DNA from 3 places in the Clostridium aquiflavi genome. Region 2 is predicted to be linked to each of the others. Evidence: riboswitches for the same ligand, from Rfam matches in the RefSeq annotation. Region 2 holds a riboswitch; each other region holds the start of a gene.
The links. Region 2 has a riboswitch for S-adenosylmethionine ahead of metF (methylenetetrahydrofolate reductase [NAD(P)H]). Riboswitches for the same ligand answer to the same signal wherever they lie in the genome.

Region 1 (5,986 bases), on a different contig from region 2:
AGATATGTATATTAGTGATGTTGAAATTATCTCAAAGTCGGCAAGAAATAAATACGAATTATCTAAAAATGCACCGACAAAATATATAACTAGAGCAATTGTAGCAGGATTTTATTTAGTAGTAGCAATAATTTTATCATATACAATAGGTGCTATTTTGAATCCTAATTACCCAGAACTAGCTAGAATAATGGTAGCAGCTACATTCTCAATAGCGTTAGCACTCATTGTTTTTTTAGGTGGTGAGTTATTTACAGGTAATAATATGGTTATGGCAGTAGGGGCTTATACTAAAACATGTACTTTAAAGATGGCATTAAAAGTATGGTGTTTAAGCTACTTAGGAAATCTTTTAGGAGCAATAGTTATATCATTTTTATTTGTCAAAAGTGGAGCATCACTTTCTTTAATACAAGAGTATATAAGAGGTATAGTAACTACGAAATTTACTCTTTCAGCATTTGAATTGCTCATAAGAGGAATTCTATGCAACTTTATTGTGTGTCTAGGTGTATTATCTACTATTAGATTAAAATCTGAAAGTGGTAAATCTATAATGATGTTTTGGTGTGTATTTGCATTTGTTATTGCTGGATTTGAGCATAGCATAGCTAATATGGGTATTTTTTCAGTTGGGTATTTTGCATTAGGTGGATTATCAATGACCTTAATAATAAAAAATTTATTTTGGGTAACATTAGGTAATATAATTGGTGGTGGAGTATTATTAGCATTGCCATTAACATATATGAGTGTTGAAGAATAAAATTATAAAAAGGTGTTTTAGCTAATTTAAGATTATCTAAAACACTTTTTTTATTTTGAATTAGTTTAAATAAATGTTAAATTCTTAGACAGTAGATATTCTCCGTGATAAAATAAAGTTATAGAATAATATTTTTCTTAAATTAAGGCTATGTTTTAAGTAAATTCATCTGTCCATGAGTTTTATACTACAATATCAACACTGTTTTAAAATATAGCCAAATAATTAAGTTTTATACATTATAGATAGATGGTGATTAAGTGGTTATAGTAAAGTTAGAAAAGAATAAGAAAAGACAAATTATTTTTAAAATTAAATTTACAGATGGTGAAGAAAATAAATTATTTTTTAAAAGAGCTATTATAGAGGGTAAAAAAATAAAAGGAAACTTTGATTATCAAGTACCTTTAAGATTTTTTATTCCAATAGTAAAAAATATAAATAAAAAAGATATATTGTTAGATAAAGATAGTTTGTTATGTTATTTAGAATTTTCGGATATGTATGATCAAAATTATTATAATGAAACACAAGCTACTCCTAACTATATGAAAAGATGGAGAGAAGAGGGATGTCCTGAAATTTATAAAGTAACTATTGATAAGGATAATTGCAATATAGAAAAGGAAATTATTTTTAATAAACCTAAAGTTTATTTTGAATAACTAGTGGTTTAATATAAAAATAAAAAATTAGAAATAACTTTTTATATAGATATTTCTAATTTTGTAGTATTAAAATTAAAATAAGAATATATTTATTTAAATATCGCCATTTACAATAATATCGATCTTTCCTGTATCTGGGCTGATAATTAATCCATGAACTCTTATGTTCTTAGGAATTAAAGGATGATTTTTTATCATTTTTACGCTTTCTTTTATAGAATTTTCAACAGATTCAAATCCATGAAGCCATGATTCAATATTTATTCCAGAATTATTTAGAATAGATAAAGTATCATTACTTATTCCTCTATCAACCATCTTACTTATAAGAGTTTTGGTATTTAAATTACTCATACCGCAACCGTGATGCCCTACTACAAATATATCTTCAGCTCCAAATTCATATATTGCAACTAATATACTTCTTATTACGCTACCAAATGGATGAATTACAGTTGCACCAGCGTCTTTTATTATTTTTGCATCTCCATTCTTTATATTCATAGCCTTAGGTAATAATTCTGTTAATCTAGTGTCCATACATGATAATATAACCATTTTCTTTTTAGGAGTTTTGGTTGTAATAAACTCTTCAAATTTTTTACTTTCTACAAAGTCGTTATTATATTTCATTATTTCTTCTAATTTACTCATTTGTTGCCCCACCTTTATTATTTTATATTAAATAGATTATACAATTAAAGTTTTATTTATTAAATACTATTTTAATAAATGATTTATATTAAAAATTAACATAAACTATTAATTTTATAAAAATAGTTAAAGTTTAAGTTGTTTATAAATTAAATTTTAGCTATACTTGTTCATAATAAAATATAGTATTAATATTATGGGGAAGTTTTATTCATAATAATTAAAAATGTTGTAAGGGGCGAAATAGTAATGAATATCTCAGAGGAAAAGAAAGAATTAAGAAAAAAAATACTAAAAATAAGAAAAGAAATGGATATTAATAAGAAAAGAAATTTTGATAATATAATTCACAATAAATTTTTAAAAAGTAAGTTTTATTCACAGTGTAGAAATATTTTTGTGTATATTTCTTATGATTCTGAAATTGACACTAAAACTATAATAAGAAAAGCATTAGAAGATGGAAAAAATATTTATGTTCCTAGAACAAACTATAATACAAAATTGATGGAGGCTGTTAAAATATCATCATTAGAAAATCTTATAAAAGACAAACATGGAATTTTACAACCTACTGAAAGTGGATTAGCAGTTGAATTAGAAGAAATTGATTTGATAATTATGCCAGGTGTAGCTTTTGATAATAATGGGGGCAGAATGGGATATGGCGGAGGATTTTATGATAGATATATGAGTAAATGCTCAAAAAATATACAGAAGATTTCTTTAGCATATGATTTTCAAATATTAGATAATGTTCCAATGGACAGCCATGATACAAGGGTTAATTCTATTATTACAGAGAATAAAGAAATTGTATGTAATATTTAAAATAATAACAATATAATAAAATATTTTTAAATTATGGTTGCAAATGTTAAAAAATGATATATAATATAAACATATTAAAAATAAATCTGTTATTAAGAATGGTGGAGGGACTGGCCCTATGAAGCCTAGCAACAGCTAACTTTAATGCGAAAGTTAGAATTGTGCTAAATCCTGCAGGAAATTTCCTGAAAGATAAGAGATGCATAGAAGTTATATATAAATTTGTTTTTATTAACTATTTCTCTATCTTTAAACAGGAGAAATAGTTTTTTTTAATGTATTAAAATATGTTTTAATAAATAAGCAATAAATTTTAGGGGGTAATAAAATATGAAAATTGAAACAAAATGTCTACATGAAGGATATAAACCAAAGAATGGAGAACCAGTAGCATTACCGATTTATCAAAGTACTACATATAGATATGATAGTACAGAAGCAATAGGAAAATTATTTGATTTAACAGCTGAAGGTCATATGTATTCACGTATATCAAATCCAACAGTTGGAGCTGTAGAAGATAAAATAGCTTCATTAGAAGGTGGAATAGGAGCTCTTTGTACTAGTTCAGGTCAAGCAGCATCTTTAATAAGTATATTAAACATTTTAAAAGCTGGGGATCATATCATTAGTGCTGCAACAATTTATGGGGGAACAATTAATTTGTTTGCAGTAACACTTAAAAGATTTGGAATAGATTGTACATTTGTTGATCCTGATGCTTCAGAGGAAGAAATACAAAAAGAATTTAGAGAAAATACTAAAGTTGTTTTTGGAGAAACTATTGCAAATCCAGCTATAGCTGTATTTGATATAGAAAAGTTTGCTAAAATAGCACATAAGAATAATGTACCTCTTATAATAGATAATACTTTTGCAACACCTATACTTTGCAGACCGATAGAATTTGGAGCAGATATAGTTATTCATTCTACTACTAAATATATGGATGGCCATGCAGTTCAAGTTGGAGGAGTTATTATAGATAGTGGTAATTTCGATTGGACAAATGGTAAATTCTCAGAATTTACAGAGCCAGATGAATCATATCATGGTGTAATTTATTCAAAAGATTTTGGAAAATCAGCATATATAACAAAAGCTAGAGTACAACTTATGAGAGATTTAGGAGCATATATACCAGCTAATGCTGCATTTCTTCTGAATTTAGGTCTTGAAACACTTTCAGTTAGAATAGAAAAACATTGTAGAAATGCTGAAAAAGTTGCAGAGTTTTTAAGTAATAACGAAAAAGTTGAATTTGTAAATTACCCAACAGTAAAAGGAAATAAGTATGAAGATTTAGCAAGAAAATACTTACCGAATGGTTGCAGTGGAGTAGTATCATTTTCAATAAAAGGAAGTAGAGAAAATGCTATCAGATTTATGGATAATTTAAAACTTGCAGAAAATGTAGTTCATGTAGCAGATATTCGTACATGCGTACTTCATCCAGCAAGTTCAACACATCGTCAACTTACAGATGATCAACTTGTAGCAGCTGGAATAACACCAGGACTTGTTAGATTATCAGTTGGACTAGAAAACATAGATGATATATTAGAAGATGTTAAACAAGCATTAGATCAAGTTTAATCAACATTTTCTTTAAGAAAATGTTGATATATGCATAAATAAAAAATAGGAAACAAATTATCTATATAAATGTTTCCTATTTTAATTTATTTTGTGATTTAAATAAAATGCGATATATGCAATAGGTAAAGTGGCATTGTAATTTGACTTTTAGAACTCTTAATGAGTATTGTCACATTTACTGCTTGTGGCAATTTTATATTGAGAGCAAGCTAAAATGGGACTATACTCATTTTAGTGTTCTTAAGTCTAATTACTCAGTCCAATTTACTTATGCATATATCGCATTTTCAGTGAATCAAAAGAAATTATCTTTCTTTTGTAGCTATTTCATTTAATAGTCTTTCAGTAAAGGCATCTAATTTTATAGCACCTTCATCATCATTCTTTCTGCTTCTTACAGAAACTTCGTTGTTAGCAGCTTCTTTTTCTCCAACAACTAAGATATAAGGAGTTCTTTCAAGTCTAGCTTCTCTGATTTTATAACCGATTTTTTCAGCTCTATAATCAGCTTCAATTCTAACACCTTTATTTCTTAATGATTTAACTACTGATTCAGCATAATCATTGTATTTATCTGATATTGGTAACACTTTTACTTGAACTGGAGAAAGCCAAGTAGGGAATGCACCAGCATATTTTTCTATAAGCATTGCTAAAGTTCTTTCATAACATCCAATTGATGATCTATGAATTATATATGGACGTTTCTTTTCTCCATTTTTATCAATATAGCTCATATCAAATCTTTCAGCTAAAGCAAAGTCGATTTGAACTGTGAATAATGTATCTTCTTTACCATGAACATTTCTACATTGTAAGTCAAGTTTTGGACCATAGAATGCAGCTTCATCATCAGCTTCAACATAATTAATTTTTAAATGATCTAAGATAGTTCTCATTGTATCTTGAGTTTTATTCCAAGCTTCAGGATCATTTATATATTTTTCAGTATTATTTGGATCCCATTTAGAGAATCTATAGCTTATATCTTCGTCAATTCCTAAAGTTTTCATTAGATATTGAATTAATTCAAGTACACCTTTAAATTCTTCTTCTAATTGTTCTGGAGTTACAATTAAGTGACCATCAGCTAAAGTGAATTGTCTAACTCTTATAAGTCCATGCATTTCTCCTGAAGATTCATTTCTAAATAGAGTAGAAGTTTCACCGTATCTTATAGGAAGATCTCTATAACTGTGTTGTTCTGCATTATATATAGTATATTGGAACGGACAAGTCATAGGTCTTAAAGCAAACACTTCTTCATCCTTTTCTTCATCTCCTAATACAAACATTCCATCTTTATAGTGATCCCAGTGACCAGAGATTTTATAAAGGTCGCTCTTAGCCATAAGTGGAGTTTTAGTTAATACATAACCTCTTTTTTCTTCTTCATCCTCAACCCATCTTTGAAGAGTTTGAACAATCTTAGCTCCTTTTGGCATTAATAAAGGAAGACCTTGACCTA
Region 2 (5,986 bases):
ATGGCAAAGCTAAATGTTAATCCTACTAGAATGGAACTCTCTAAACTTAAAAAAAGATTAACTACCTCAACAAGAAGTCATAAGCTTTTAAAAGATAAACAAGATGAATTAATGAGACAATTCATTAACCTTGTTAAATATAATAATAAGCTAAGAAAAGAAGTGGAAGATAATCTGCAAGGTTCCCTTAAGGATTTCGTTATGGCTAGAGCCGTTATGAGCTCTGAATTCCTAGAAGAAGCTATTGTATATCCTAAGGAACATATTTCTGTTGAAGTTGGCGAAAAGAACGTAATGAGCGTATCTGTTCCTGTTATGAACTTTAAGAGACAACTTGAAGGTGATGAAGGAAGTATATATCCATACGGATTTGCCAATACATCATCAGAACTTGATGATACTCTTTCTAAACTTTATGAAATTCTTCCGCAATTACTAGAACTTGCAGAAGTAGAAAAGTCATGTCAGTTAATGGCTAACGAAATTGAAAGTACTAGAAGAAGAGTTAATGCTCTTGAATATATGACTATTCCTCAACTTCAAGAGACTATAAAGTATATTAGAATGAGACTTGATGAAAATGAAAGATCGGCTACAACTAGATTAATGAAAGTTAAGAGCATGATTGAACAAAGAGGTTAATATAAAAGGAACGCTTAAGCGTTCCTTTTTTTTTTTCTATCTTAATATATAAAATAAAATTACTAAAATATAAGAAGTACTTGAAAAAAATTCAAATATATACCATAATTAAGTGTATAACTTATAATTAATCAGGGGGGATTAAATATGAAAAAGAAGATTTTAAGTGCTATGTTATCGCTTACATTAATTTTTAGTTTAAATACTACTGCTGTGTGGGCAGCTAGCAAAGATGATAGTACCAAAATAACAATAATTCATACAAATGATACTCATAGCAGAGTATTGTCAGCAGACGGTGGGTTTGGATTTGCAAAGATTGCAACTATAGCAAATGAAACTAAAAAGGAAAATCCAAATACATTATTAGTAGATGCTGGAGACACTTTACATGGAAAACCAATAGTTAATGTTAGTAAAGGTGAAAATGCTGTTAAAATATTAGATGCAGCTGGTTATGATTTTATGGTTCCAGGTAATCATGATTTTAACTATGGAAATGAAAGGTTAATGGAATTAAGTAAATTAGCTAAAAATTTTAAGATGCTAGATGCTAATGTAAAAAAGAATGGAAAAAATATGCTACCACCATATGAGATCGTAGAAAAGGGAAATGTTAAAATTGGTGTTTTTGGAATATCAACCCCGGAAACAGCATATAAAACAAATCCTGCTAATGTAAAGGATATAACTTTTGAAGATCCTATAAAGGTATCAGAAGAAATGGTTAAAGAATTAAAAGATAAGACAGATGTTATTGTAGCTTTAACTCATGTAGGGTTAGATGATAGTTCAGTTGTAACATCTAAGCAAATTGCTGAAAAAGTTAAAGGGATTGATGTAATAATAGATGGACATAGCCATACAACTTTAAATGATGGCTTAGTAGTTAATAATACATTAATAGCACAAACAGGTGAATATGATCAAAATCTTGGTGTAGTAGAATTAGAAGTTAAAGATAAAAAAGTTACAGACAAAAAAGCAAAATTATTAAATTCAAAAGATTATAAAGAATTAAAAGAAGATGAAAAAGTAACAGATTTATTAAAAGATATACAAGCTGAAAATGACAAAGTATTTTCAGAAGTTGTTGCAAGCAATGATGTACTACTAGATGGTGTTAGAGGAAATGTGAGAACTAAAGAAACAAACCTTGGAAATATAACAGCAGATGCAACTAGAGATATAACTAAAGCTGATATTGCATTTGTAAATGGAGGATCTTTAAGAACTTCAATAGAACCAGGAGATATAACTAAAGGAAAACTTGCAGAATTATTTCCATTTGGTAGTGTAGCACAAACTGTAAAATTATCAGGTAGTGATATAGTTAAGGCTCTTGAAGTATCAGTGGGGGCATATCCAACAGAACAAGGTGGATTTTTACAAGTAAGTGGAATGACATTCTCATTTGATCCAACAAAGGAAAAAGGAAATAGAGTTTTTGATGTAAAAGTTGGCGAAAATCCAATTGATTTAAATAAAGAATATACTGTAGCAATAAATGATTTCTTATCTCAAGGTGGAGATGGATATACAATGCTTAAAACTACTGTTGTAGGAGAATTTGCAACATATGATGATATTTTTGCAAAATATTTAAATGACAATGGTATGAAGAGTGATATTACTTTAGGTAGAATACAAGTTAAAGAAAATGGTAAACAAGTAGTAACAAATCAAAATAACGTAGTTTCAGTTCAAGCAGCACCAACAGTTCAAGAATCACAAGTATCTACTAAAACAGAAACTGTATATACTGTAATTGCAGGTGATAATCTTTCTAAAATAGCTAGAAGAAATAATACTACATGGCAAACATTAGCACAATATAATAATTTACAAAATCCAGATTTAATATATGTAGGAGATCAAATTAAAATTCCAGCATAATTTATTTTAGTTATAAATAAAGCAGAAACATGATAAAAATGTTTCTGCTTTTTTTGAAAAATTATATTATTGAGAGTTTCTAGAGAAGTCAAATGCAAATTTAGTTGAAGCTTAAGAAATGAGTCATAAAGAATTAAATTAATTTTAATACGCTTTTTTCTATAATTAGAAAACCTTAATAATTTTGTAATTGATAAGATATGGCTTTAATAGTATAATCAAACGTGGATAACTTTAACTAATAGTATTTTTATTTAGCTAAGGAGTAGATAATAAAATGCAATATATATTAGCTATGATAGTTACATTATTGTTATCGCTATTAATTATGCCAATAGTAATGAAACTATCAATTAAATTAAAATTTACAGATAAACCAACAAAAAGAAAACAACATAAAAAAGAAACCCCATTATGTGGTGGAATAGTATTATACATATGTTTTTTTATTTCTTTTTTCTTATTTGTAAAAGATGATATAAAACAACAAATAGTTGTATTTATAGCAGCAACAGCAATATTATTAATAGGACTTATAGATGATTATTATAAAACAAGATTTAAAGAATTTGCTATACTTCCAAGATTGATTATTCAATTGTTATCAGCTGTACTTGTTTTTAAGGCAGGAATAGCATTTATGGGATTTACTAATCCATTTACTGGAGAATTTATAGAGTTAAGTAAAACCATACAATTTTTACTAACAATAACTTGGATATTTGGAGTCACAACTGTAATTAATTGGTCTGATGGTATGGATGGATTAGCAGGTGGGATTTCACTTATTTCAGCAATAACTTTTTTGGTTGCAGCAATAATATTAAGACAACAAGTATCAGCAGAAACATCAATAATATTAATAGGATCTATACTTGGATTTTTATGTTATAATAGGTACCCAGCAAAAGTGTTTATGGGAGATTCAGGTGCTAATTTTTTAGGATTCATATTAAGTGTTATAGCATTAGACGGTGCATTTAAACAAGCTACTGTGCTGAGTTTATTTATACCTATTTTGGCTTTAGCTGTACCAATATTTGATAATTTATTTGTTATTTTTAAAAGATTTTCAGAAGGAAAACCTGTTTATCAAGCAGATAGAAGTCAAATACATTTTAGACTTGAAGAAAAAGGATTCACACCAAAGCAAGTTGTAAATTACATAATGATAATAAGTTCTGTTTTTAGTTTAATTTCTATTATACTTTTACTTATTAAAATTTAATAATGAAAAGTACATATAGATTATGGATTATTTAAAAGAAAAACTTTACAAATTAAATAGAGTAATGTATAATTAGAAATAATTTCTTATCAAGAGTGGTGGAGGGACTGGCCCGATGAAACCCGGCAACCAATATATAATGTATATAAGGTGCTAAATCCTGCAGTGAATGACTGATAGATAAGGGTAATTTTATTTTAGTGTAGAAGTTTATTATGCCTAAAGGAATACCCTTTAGGCATTTTTTTTATTCTTTTCTACAGTTGCTTTGACAATTTTTTATTTAAAGGGGGCAAAAAATGAATATTAAAAATTTATTCAGAGACAAAAAGGTGGTTTTTTCATTTGAAATTTTTCCACCTAAAATAACATCATCCATACAAACTATTTATAATACATTAGATGATTTAAAAGGATTAAATCCAGATTATATAAGTGTTACCTATGGGGCAGGTGGCAGTGTTAAAAACAATAAGACTATTGAGCTAACTTCTCTTATAAAGAATAAATATGGAATTGAAGCAGTATCACATTTAACTTGCATTAGTTCAACTAAGAATGATATAGAATATTATTTAAGAGAATTTGAAAAGAATAATATAGAGAATATCCTTGCGTTAAGAGGTGATGTTCCTATAGGAAGTAAAATTACAGGAGAATTAAATCATGCTAACGAATTAATTAAGCATATAAGTGATAATGGACAATTTAATATAGCTGCAGCATGTTATCCAGAAGGCCATATAGAGCATAAAGGATTGTATAGAGAAATTGAGAGCATGAAGAGAAAAGAAGAGGCAGGAGCATCTTATTTTATATCTCAGTTGTTTTTTGATAACAATTTATATTATAATTTTCAAGACGAGGTTCGTGCTGCTAATATAAATTTACCTATTGAAGCTGGAATTATGCCTGTAACAAATAAAAAACAAATTGAAAGAATTTTATCTTTAAGCGGAGCATCACTTCCAGATAAATTTAAAAGAATAATGGAAAGATATGAGTATAATCCAGAAGCTTTAAGAGATGCTGGGATTGCTTATGCAGTTGAACAAATCGTAGACCTAATTTCTACAGGTGTGGATGGAATACATTTATATGTTATGAATAATCCATATGTAGCTAAAAGGATAAGCCAAAGTATAGAAAATATTCTATTAACAGTAAATCAAAATCAATTCGTTTAGGAGGATACAATAATGGAAAAAGTAGAAAGTTTTGAATTAGATCACAGAAAGGTTAAAGCACCATACATAAGAAAATGTTGTTTGCTTGATGGTAAGCTTGGAGATAAGGTAACAAAGTTTGATATAAGATTTCTTCAACCTAACAAAGAAGAATTTGGTACAGCAGCAATGCATGGACTTGAACATTTATTAGCACATGAACTTAGAGCAAAATTAGAAGGTATAATTGATTTATCACCTATGGGATGTAGAACAGGTTTCTATTTAAGTATATGGGGTGATAGAGAAGCATCAGAAATAAAAGAAGCGTTAGAATACTCATTAGAAAAAGTTTTAGAAGCAAAAGAAATACCTGCTGCTAATGATATTCAATGTGGAAATTATAGAGATTTATCTTTATTTGGTGCAAAAGAATATGCTAAGGAAGCATTAGAAAGAGGCTTTTCTCTTAATATATACGGAGAATAAAATGTATAATATTAAACAACTTAAAATACCTAAGGATGAAGTCCTTAGGTATTTAGGTTATAAAAAGCAAGAATTAACAGCATCAATAGATGTATTAATAGATGAAACTATAGATGAATGTAAGAAATTAATAATACCTAAATATGTTTGTGCTAAGTATAAAAACCATGCTAAAAAGGATGGGATATATGTAGAAGGAACAAGTTTAATATTAAAAGGAGAAGACATTAAAAATCATCTTCTTTATGCACAGGAAGTATTTTTTATAGCAGGTACTGTAGGGAGCAAAATAGAGAAAAAAATCAAGCTATATGAAACAATAGAATTGACAAAAGCTTTAATTTTAGATGCTTGTGCAACAGTAGCAATAGAAGAGTTTTTAGATGAAATAGAAGAAAAGATAAGATTAGATGTAAGAAAAGAAAACAGTGCTATAACATTTAGATATAGTCCGGGATATGGAGATTTGTCATTAGATATTCAAAGGGATATAGTGAATACATTAAAAGCAGATAAAGCAATAGGTCTTACAGTATCATCACATCATTTATTATTTCCTAGGAAA
Region 3 (5,986 bases), on a different contig from region 2:
ACTATATTTAGGTAATAAATTAAATAATATCTTATTTATCTGTATAATACTAATAATTTACATAAATTATATTTTTTACTTAATATACTTATTAATCTTATTATATTAAATACTATTTATAAAATAAAAAAGTTAATGTAAATAAAATATTAAATACATTAACTTTCCACTTTCTTGTTAAATTTTAACACTTAGCTATGTTTTAGTAGAGTGTTTATATATGCAATAGGCAAAGTGGCATTGTAATTGGACTTTGAGAATAGTTAATGAGTATTGTCACATTTACTGCTTGTCTCAATTTTATATTGGGAGCAAGCTAAAATGGGACTATACCCATTTTTAGTATTCCTAAGTTCAATTACTCAGTCCACTTTGCTTATGCATATAAACACTTATTTAAAACATAACCTAATAATTAAAATACTGGTATAACTGCACCATTATATTCTTTTTCTATAAATTCCTTTACTTCTGGTGAAGTGAATGCTGCAGTTAATGCTTTAATTTTTTCTTTTTCTTCATCACCTTTTTTAACAACAATTATATTTGAATAAGGTTTTGCTGCTTCAGAATTCTTATCTTCATTTATTATTGGATCTGATAATGGATTAAATCCTGCTGGTATTGCATAGTTTCCATTTATTACAGCTGCTTCAGAATCATCCAGTACCCTTGGTATACTTGCTGCTTCTAATTCATTAAATTTTAAATTTTTATTATTTTCTGTTATATCCTTTGGTGTAATTAATTCACCATCTGATACTTTTATAATTCCTTTTGAAGCTAATAATTTTAATGCTCTTGCTTCATTTGATGGATCATTAGGTATTGCTATTGTAGCTCCATCAGCTAATTCATCTAAACTCTTTATCTTATTTGAATATAACCCCATTGGTTCTAAATGAATTGCTGCTGTATAAACTAAATTTAATCCTTTTGATTCATTTTGTTCATTTAAATACGGAATATGCTGAAAATAATTAGCATCTAAATCCCCTTCTGCTAATGCTATATTAGGCTGAACATAATCAGTAAACTCAATTATTTCAAGCTTATATCCTTCTTTTTCAAGTATAGACTTTGCTATTTCTGCTATTTCTTTATGTGGTATAGGGGTAACACCTATTTTTATTGTTTTATCATCTTTATTGTAACTCTCTACCCCATTATTTATACTTCCGCATCCTGCTAAACTAAATATAAGTACTCCCGCTAATATTGTTGATAATATAGATTTCTTTTTCATATATTTTTCCCCCTTAAATTATTGCTTATTTTATAACTAATCTAAAATTTACTTTGATAATTTTCCATAAAAACAATTCCCTAAAAATTGTAGAAATTGTACAAATACGATTAATATTATACAAGTTACTATCATAAAGTCTGTTTCAAATCTTTGATATCCATATCTTATTGCTACATCTCCAAGTCCACCTGCCCCAAGTGTTCCTGCCATAGCAGAATAACCTACAATACTTATTAAAGCTAATGTTATTCCAGATACAATTGATGGTATTGCTTCTTTTAACATGACTTTAAATATTATTTGAAAATTTGAAGCTCCGAAAGACTTTGCTGCTTCTATTACTCCTTTGTCAACCTCTCTTAATGCAGATTCTATAATTCTTGAAACCAAAGGTGCTGCTGCAATTGTAAGTGGTACTATAGCAGCTAGTGTACCAGTAGATTTACCAACTAATAACTTGGTTAATGGCATAATTATTACCATTAATATGACAAATGGAAAACTTCTCAATGTATTTACTATAAAGTCTAAAATGGAATACATAAATTTATTTGGTTTTAAGCCATCATCTGAAGTAATAGTAAGAAGTATTGCTGGAACAAAACCTAATATAACTGAAAATATTGTAGAGGTTAAGACCATTATTAATGTTTGTTTTAAAGCTATTATTATAATTTCTTGCATTATTTAATCACCTCCAGCAAAATTTTCTTATTCTCTAAGTATTCAATTACTTTATCTTTATCACACTCATTTATATTTATAACGAGCCCTCCTAGAATCACATCTCTAAATTTTTCTAATTTTCCAGATACTATAGAAAAATCTATATTAAGTTCTCTTGCCATCTTTGTTATAACAGCATTCTCTGAAGAGTCATTAGAGAAAAACACTTTTATATTCACTCCAGTTGTTAGTAATATATTTTCATCTTCTTCTCCAAGAAACTTCTTTAAAGATGATTTAGGCTTTAAAAATAATTCCTCACATTTACCTTGAGATTTTACATTTCCACCTTCAAGCAATGCAACTCTTTCGCAGATTCCTTTTACCACTTCCATTTGATGAGTAACAATAACTATTGTTATACCAAGTTCCTGATTTATTTTTAAAAGTAACGATAGTATATCTTTAGTAGTCTTAGGGTCTAATGCTGAAGTTGCTTCATCACATAATAATATTTTAGGTTCTAGTGCTAATGCTCTTGCAATAGCTACTCTTTGTTTTTGGCCTCCACTTAGTTTAGATGGCTTATCCTTTGTTTTTTCCTCCAATCCCACTAATTTAAGAAGTTCCATAACTTTAGTTTGAATGTAATTTTTATTATACCCCCATGTTTCTAATGGAAAAGCTACATTATCAAAAACACTTTTTCTTTGCATAAGATTAAAATTTTGAAAAATCATCCCCAATTTTTTTCTAAAACTTCTTAAATCTTTGCCTTTTAAATCAGAAACATCATTTCCCATTATTTTTAAAGAACCTTTATTGTATGATTCAAGACCATTTATGCATCTAAGTAATGTAGATTTTCCTGCCCCACTATGTCCAATTATTCCATAAATCTCTCCTTCTTCTATGCTTATTGAAATATTGCTTAATACTTTTATTTCCCCAAATTTTTTCTCTAAATTCCTAACTTCTATCATTAGATTCCCCCCTTTGCACATTTTATTGTTAAATTAAAATGTTTTTTGCTTTTTGCTTATTGATGATTGTTTGCAAACTAAATTATAAATTAAATTATGCATAAATTTTCTTTGTTATAAATTTTATAGATAATAAATAAAGCGCCAGAGAATAAATCTCTAGCGCTTAATATACTAAATAAATTTACCCTCTCATCTATCAACTCCATAAGTTGCAGGATTTAGCACCATAAATGATAAGTAATCATTTGGTTGCCGGGTTTCATAGGGCCAGTCCCTCCACCGCTCTTGATAAGATATAACAAATATTAATTTTTAATTTATGTTTCAAATTATAATTCCATAATTTAAATTTGTCAATATTATTTTATATTACTTAACAAAAATATTATATCTTTTTTTAAGTAATATATTATAACAAATAAGTACCTATTATATTTTTATACAATTAGTAGTTTCATTAAACCAATGGTAAAGTTATTTCAAATTCACTTGAATAAAACATATTACTTACGTAAAGTGTTCCTTTATGATTTTCTAATAATTCTTCAGCTAAATCTAATTTTTTAGTATCTATTTTAATATCATTATTTAATAATCTAAACTTTCTTTTTTTATATAATTCTTTTACATTGCACTCTATGTTAATTATCAATTTATCTAAAATATTATAAGTTTGTATTCTTATAAAGCCTCTATTTCCATCTATACAATTTATTATATTATTTAACACTATATATAACTCTGACTCAGAAATCTCTAACAAAGTTCTATTTGCATTGTCCTCTATAATAATACATGTCTCTTCTTCTATAATTGGCTTTAATATTTTTGAAATAAACCTATTTTCATTTCCATTTATTTCTATAGATGATTTAACTTTATTATTGTTGTCTATTATATTTTCTAATGCTTCACCAAGTTTCTCTTCTTTGCTCATAAGATACAATCCATATAGATAAGAAATTTCTGCTCCTTGATCATGTTTAATTTTTCTTAAATCATTATTTTTCTTTTCTAATTCCATATTTAGTTTATTTATTTGTTCACTTTCTTTTTTTATACTACTAAAATATATAGAAGTTATAATGAAAAATATAAATAAATTTATAATCATAATATTCTTTAATAACGGATTATCAAAATCCATAATTTTATTTTGTACTATTATTCTATAATAAACAAACAAATTTATACCTATTGTTAAAGATATAAATATTTTATCTTTAACCATACATCTATAAAATCTGATTATATATTTCTTATATTTAAATAATATATACATACAAAGGTAATTTAACATAAATACTATAAAATACATTGTTTTTAGTAAATATACTCTTTCTAAATTTAATAATTCTATATATGGATAAAATATACCTATGATTATTATTGATAATATTACTATTAACGTATAAATACTATTACATATAATTTGTGCTGTTTTAAAATCCTTTTTATATAAAATTCCTATAATAATAATATATAAAATTCCATTGCAAACAATATCCATATTATCATTTATATATAAATTATTAATTATAATAGATAATATTAATAATAATACTATTGCTATTCCTAATTCTTTTTTACTTTTTTTACAATCTTTTTTCACACAAGAATTTATAATATTTAATATAACTAAGGCTTCTAAAAAAAGTTCTATTACACTTCCTAACATTATAATCATTACTTATCCCCTTCATATGTAGTAATTTAAAAAGTATTTTACCTAATAATAAAGTGTTGATATAATATCAACACTTTATTTTTAATATGTATTATTTAATAATTAATAATTTAAAGGCAGCTTTATTTCAAATTTTGTAGAAACATCATTACTCGTTAAATTTATATTTCCACCACACTTCTCTATTAACTCTTTTACAATACTTAAGCCATATCCATGATTTTTTTCAATATTATTTTTTGTAGTAAATCCTGCCTCAAATATCTTACAGATATTCTCTTCTTCAATTTTAGGACCATTATTCTCTATAATAATTATGATATAATCTTTTATATCATAAGTTTTTATTATTAAAATTCCTGATCCATTCATAGCCTTCACTGCATTATTTACTATATTGGAAATTATTCTATACAGTTCTATTTCTGTTATCTTTGCATTATTAATGCTACCTTCATCTTCTATTATTATATTAATATCCTCAGACTTTATCTTTTTAACTATATTATTAATTAAATTATTATTTTCATTTAATTTAAAATCAGCTTCTACATTATTTTTATTAATTATACCTTTTAGTTTTTCTCCAATTTTATCAATTCTTTTCATACAATACAGATCATACATATATGTAATTTCTTTTGCATAATTATCTTGAACTATTGTAAGTTCAAGCTTTCTTTCATATAAATTCTTATTTAAATCTAATATTTTATGTGACTTAATATCTATATTAATAAAGTAAGTAGTTATTATACCCAAAAATAACAATAAACTTATGCTTAATAAGTTTCTTAACAATTCAGATTCATTTTTGTAAAAAATCAAATAAAAAGCCAATATAAAATCCATAGAAAAATTTATTAAAATTAAAGTTGTGAGTGTAGGCTTGATTGATACTATCTGATTATATATATTTTTTATTTTTGCTTTATACTTTAAAATAAAGAATCCCATTATAAAATTAGGAATATATATTACGCAAACCATTAAAATTTCTTCATATCTAAATACAGATAATCTTTTTAAAAAGCCAAAAAATAAATTCCCAAATATATTCACAGTAAGTGTTATAAAAAAATAAGTTACTGTATTTACAATTAAAGATTCATAAAAAATTTTTCTATATAAAACTCCACTAATTACCAATGTTTCTAACGCATGTATAATAAACACACATACAGATAAATTTCCAAACTTATAATTAATAATACACATTATTAAAGATACAACTATAACTGCACTTATCTTTTGTATTGTATTTTTTTTGTAATAATCATCAACACAATAGTCTATTAAATAAATAAAAAGAATGGCTTGTAAAATTGAATTTAATGCATCGACTAAATTTATTAGCAAAATACGCGCCTCCTAATTTTTAGAGCTTTTATCTCATTT

Region 1: another riboswitch for S-adenosylmethionine. It lies ahead of RGC78_RS01965 (O-acetylhomoserine aminocarboxypropyltransferase/cysteine synthase family protein); the one in region 2 lies ahead of metF (methylenetetrahydrofolate reductase [NAD(P)H]).
Region 3: another riboswitch for S-adenosylmethionine. It lies ahead of RGC78_RS13085 (methionine ABC transporter ATP-binding protein); the one in region 2 lies ahead of metF (methylenetetrahydrofolate reductase [NAD(P)H]).

What each region holds. Positions count from the first base shown of each region.
Region 1 is NZ_JAVJAN010000004.1:35,265-41,250, forward strand. Features, by position in the region: gene RGC78_RS01945 (formate/nitrite transporter family protein) at 5-766, shown strand; gene RGC78_RS01950 (hypothetical protein) at 1,027-1,431, shown strand; gene RGC78_RS01955 (beta-class carbonic anhydrase) at 1,528-2,088, opposite strand; gene RGC78_RS01960 (5-formyltetrahydrofolate cyclo-ligase) at 2,338-2,919, shown strand; SAM riboswitch class I at 3,006-3,118, shown strand; gene RGC78_RS01965 (O-acetylhomoserine aminocarboxypropyltransferase/cysteine synthase family protein) at 3,250-4,515, shown strand; gene thrS (threonine--tRNA ligase) at 4,824-5,986, opposite strand, start outside.
Region 2 is NZ_JAVJAN010000022.1:58,320-64,305, forward strand. Features, by position in the region: gene RGC78_RS09440 (V-type ATP synthase subunit D) at 1-642, shown strand; gene RGC78_RS09445 (5'-nucleotidase C-terminal domain-containing protein) at 790-2,538, shown strand; gene RGC78_RS09450 (glycosyltransferase family 4 protein) at 2,816-3,766, shown strand; SAM riboswitch class I at 3,850-3,953, shown strand; gene metF (methylenetetrahydrofolate reductase [NAD(P)H]) at 4,066-4,953, shown strand; gene RGC78_RS09460 (S-ribosylhomocysteine lyase) at 4,966-5,421, shown strand; gene RGC78_RS09465 (methionine synthase) at 5,423-5,986, shown strand, end outside.
Region 3 is NZ_JAVJAN010000037.1:25,668-31,653, forward strand. Features, by position in the region: gene RGC78_RS13075 (MetQ/NlpA family ABC transporter substrate-binding protein) at 416-1,246, opposite strand; gene RGC78_RS13080 (methionine ABC transporter permease) at 1,295-1,933, opposite strand; gene RGC78_RS13085 (methionine ABC transporter ATP-binding protein) at 1,933-2,898, opposite strand; SAM riboswitch class I at 3,088-3,196, opposite strand; gene RGC78_RS13090 (histidine kinase) at 3,359-4,588, opposite strand; gene RGC78_RS13095 (ATP-binding protein) at 4,691-5,947, opposite strand; gene RGC78_RS13100 (hypothetical protein) at 5,976-5,986, opposite strand, start outside.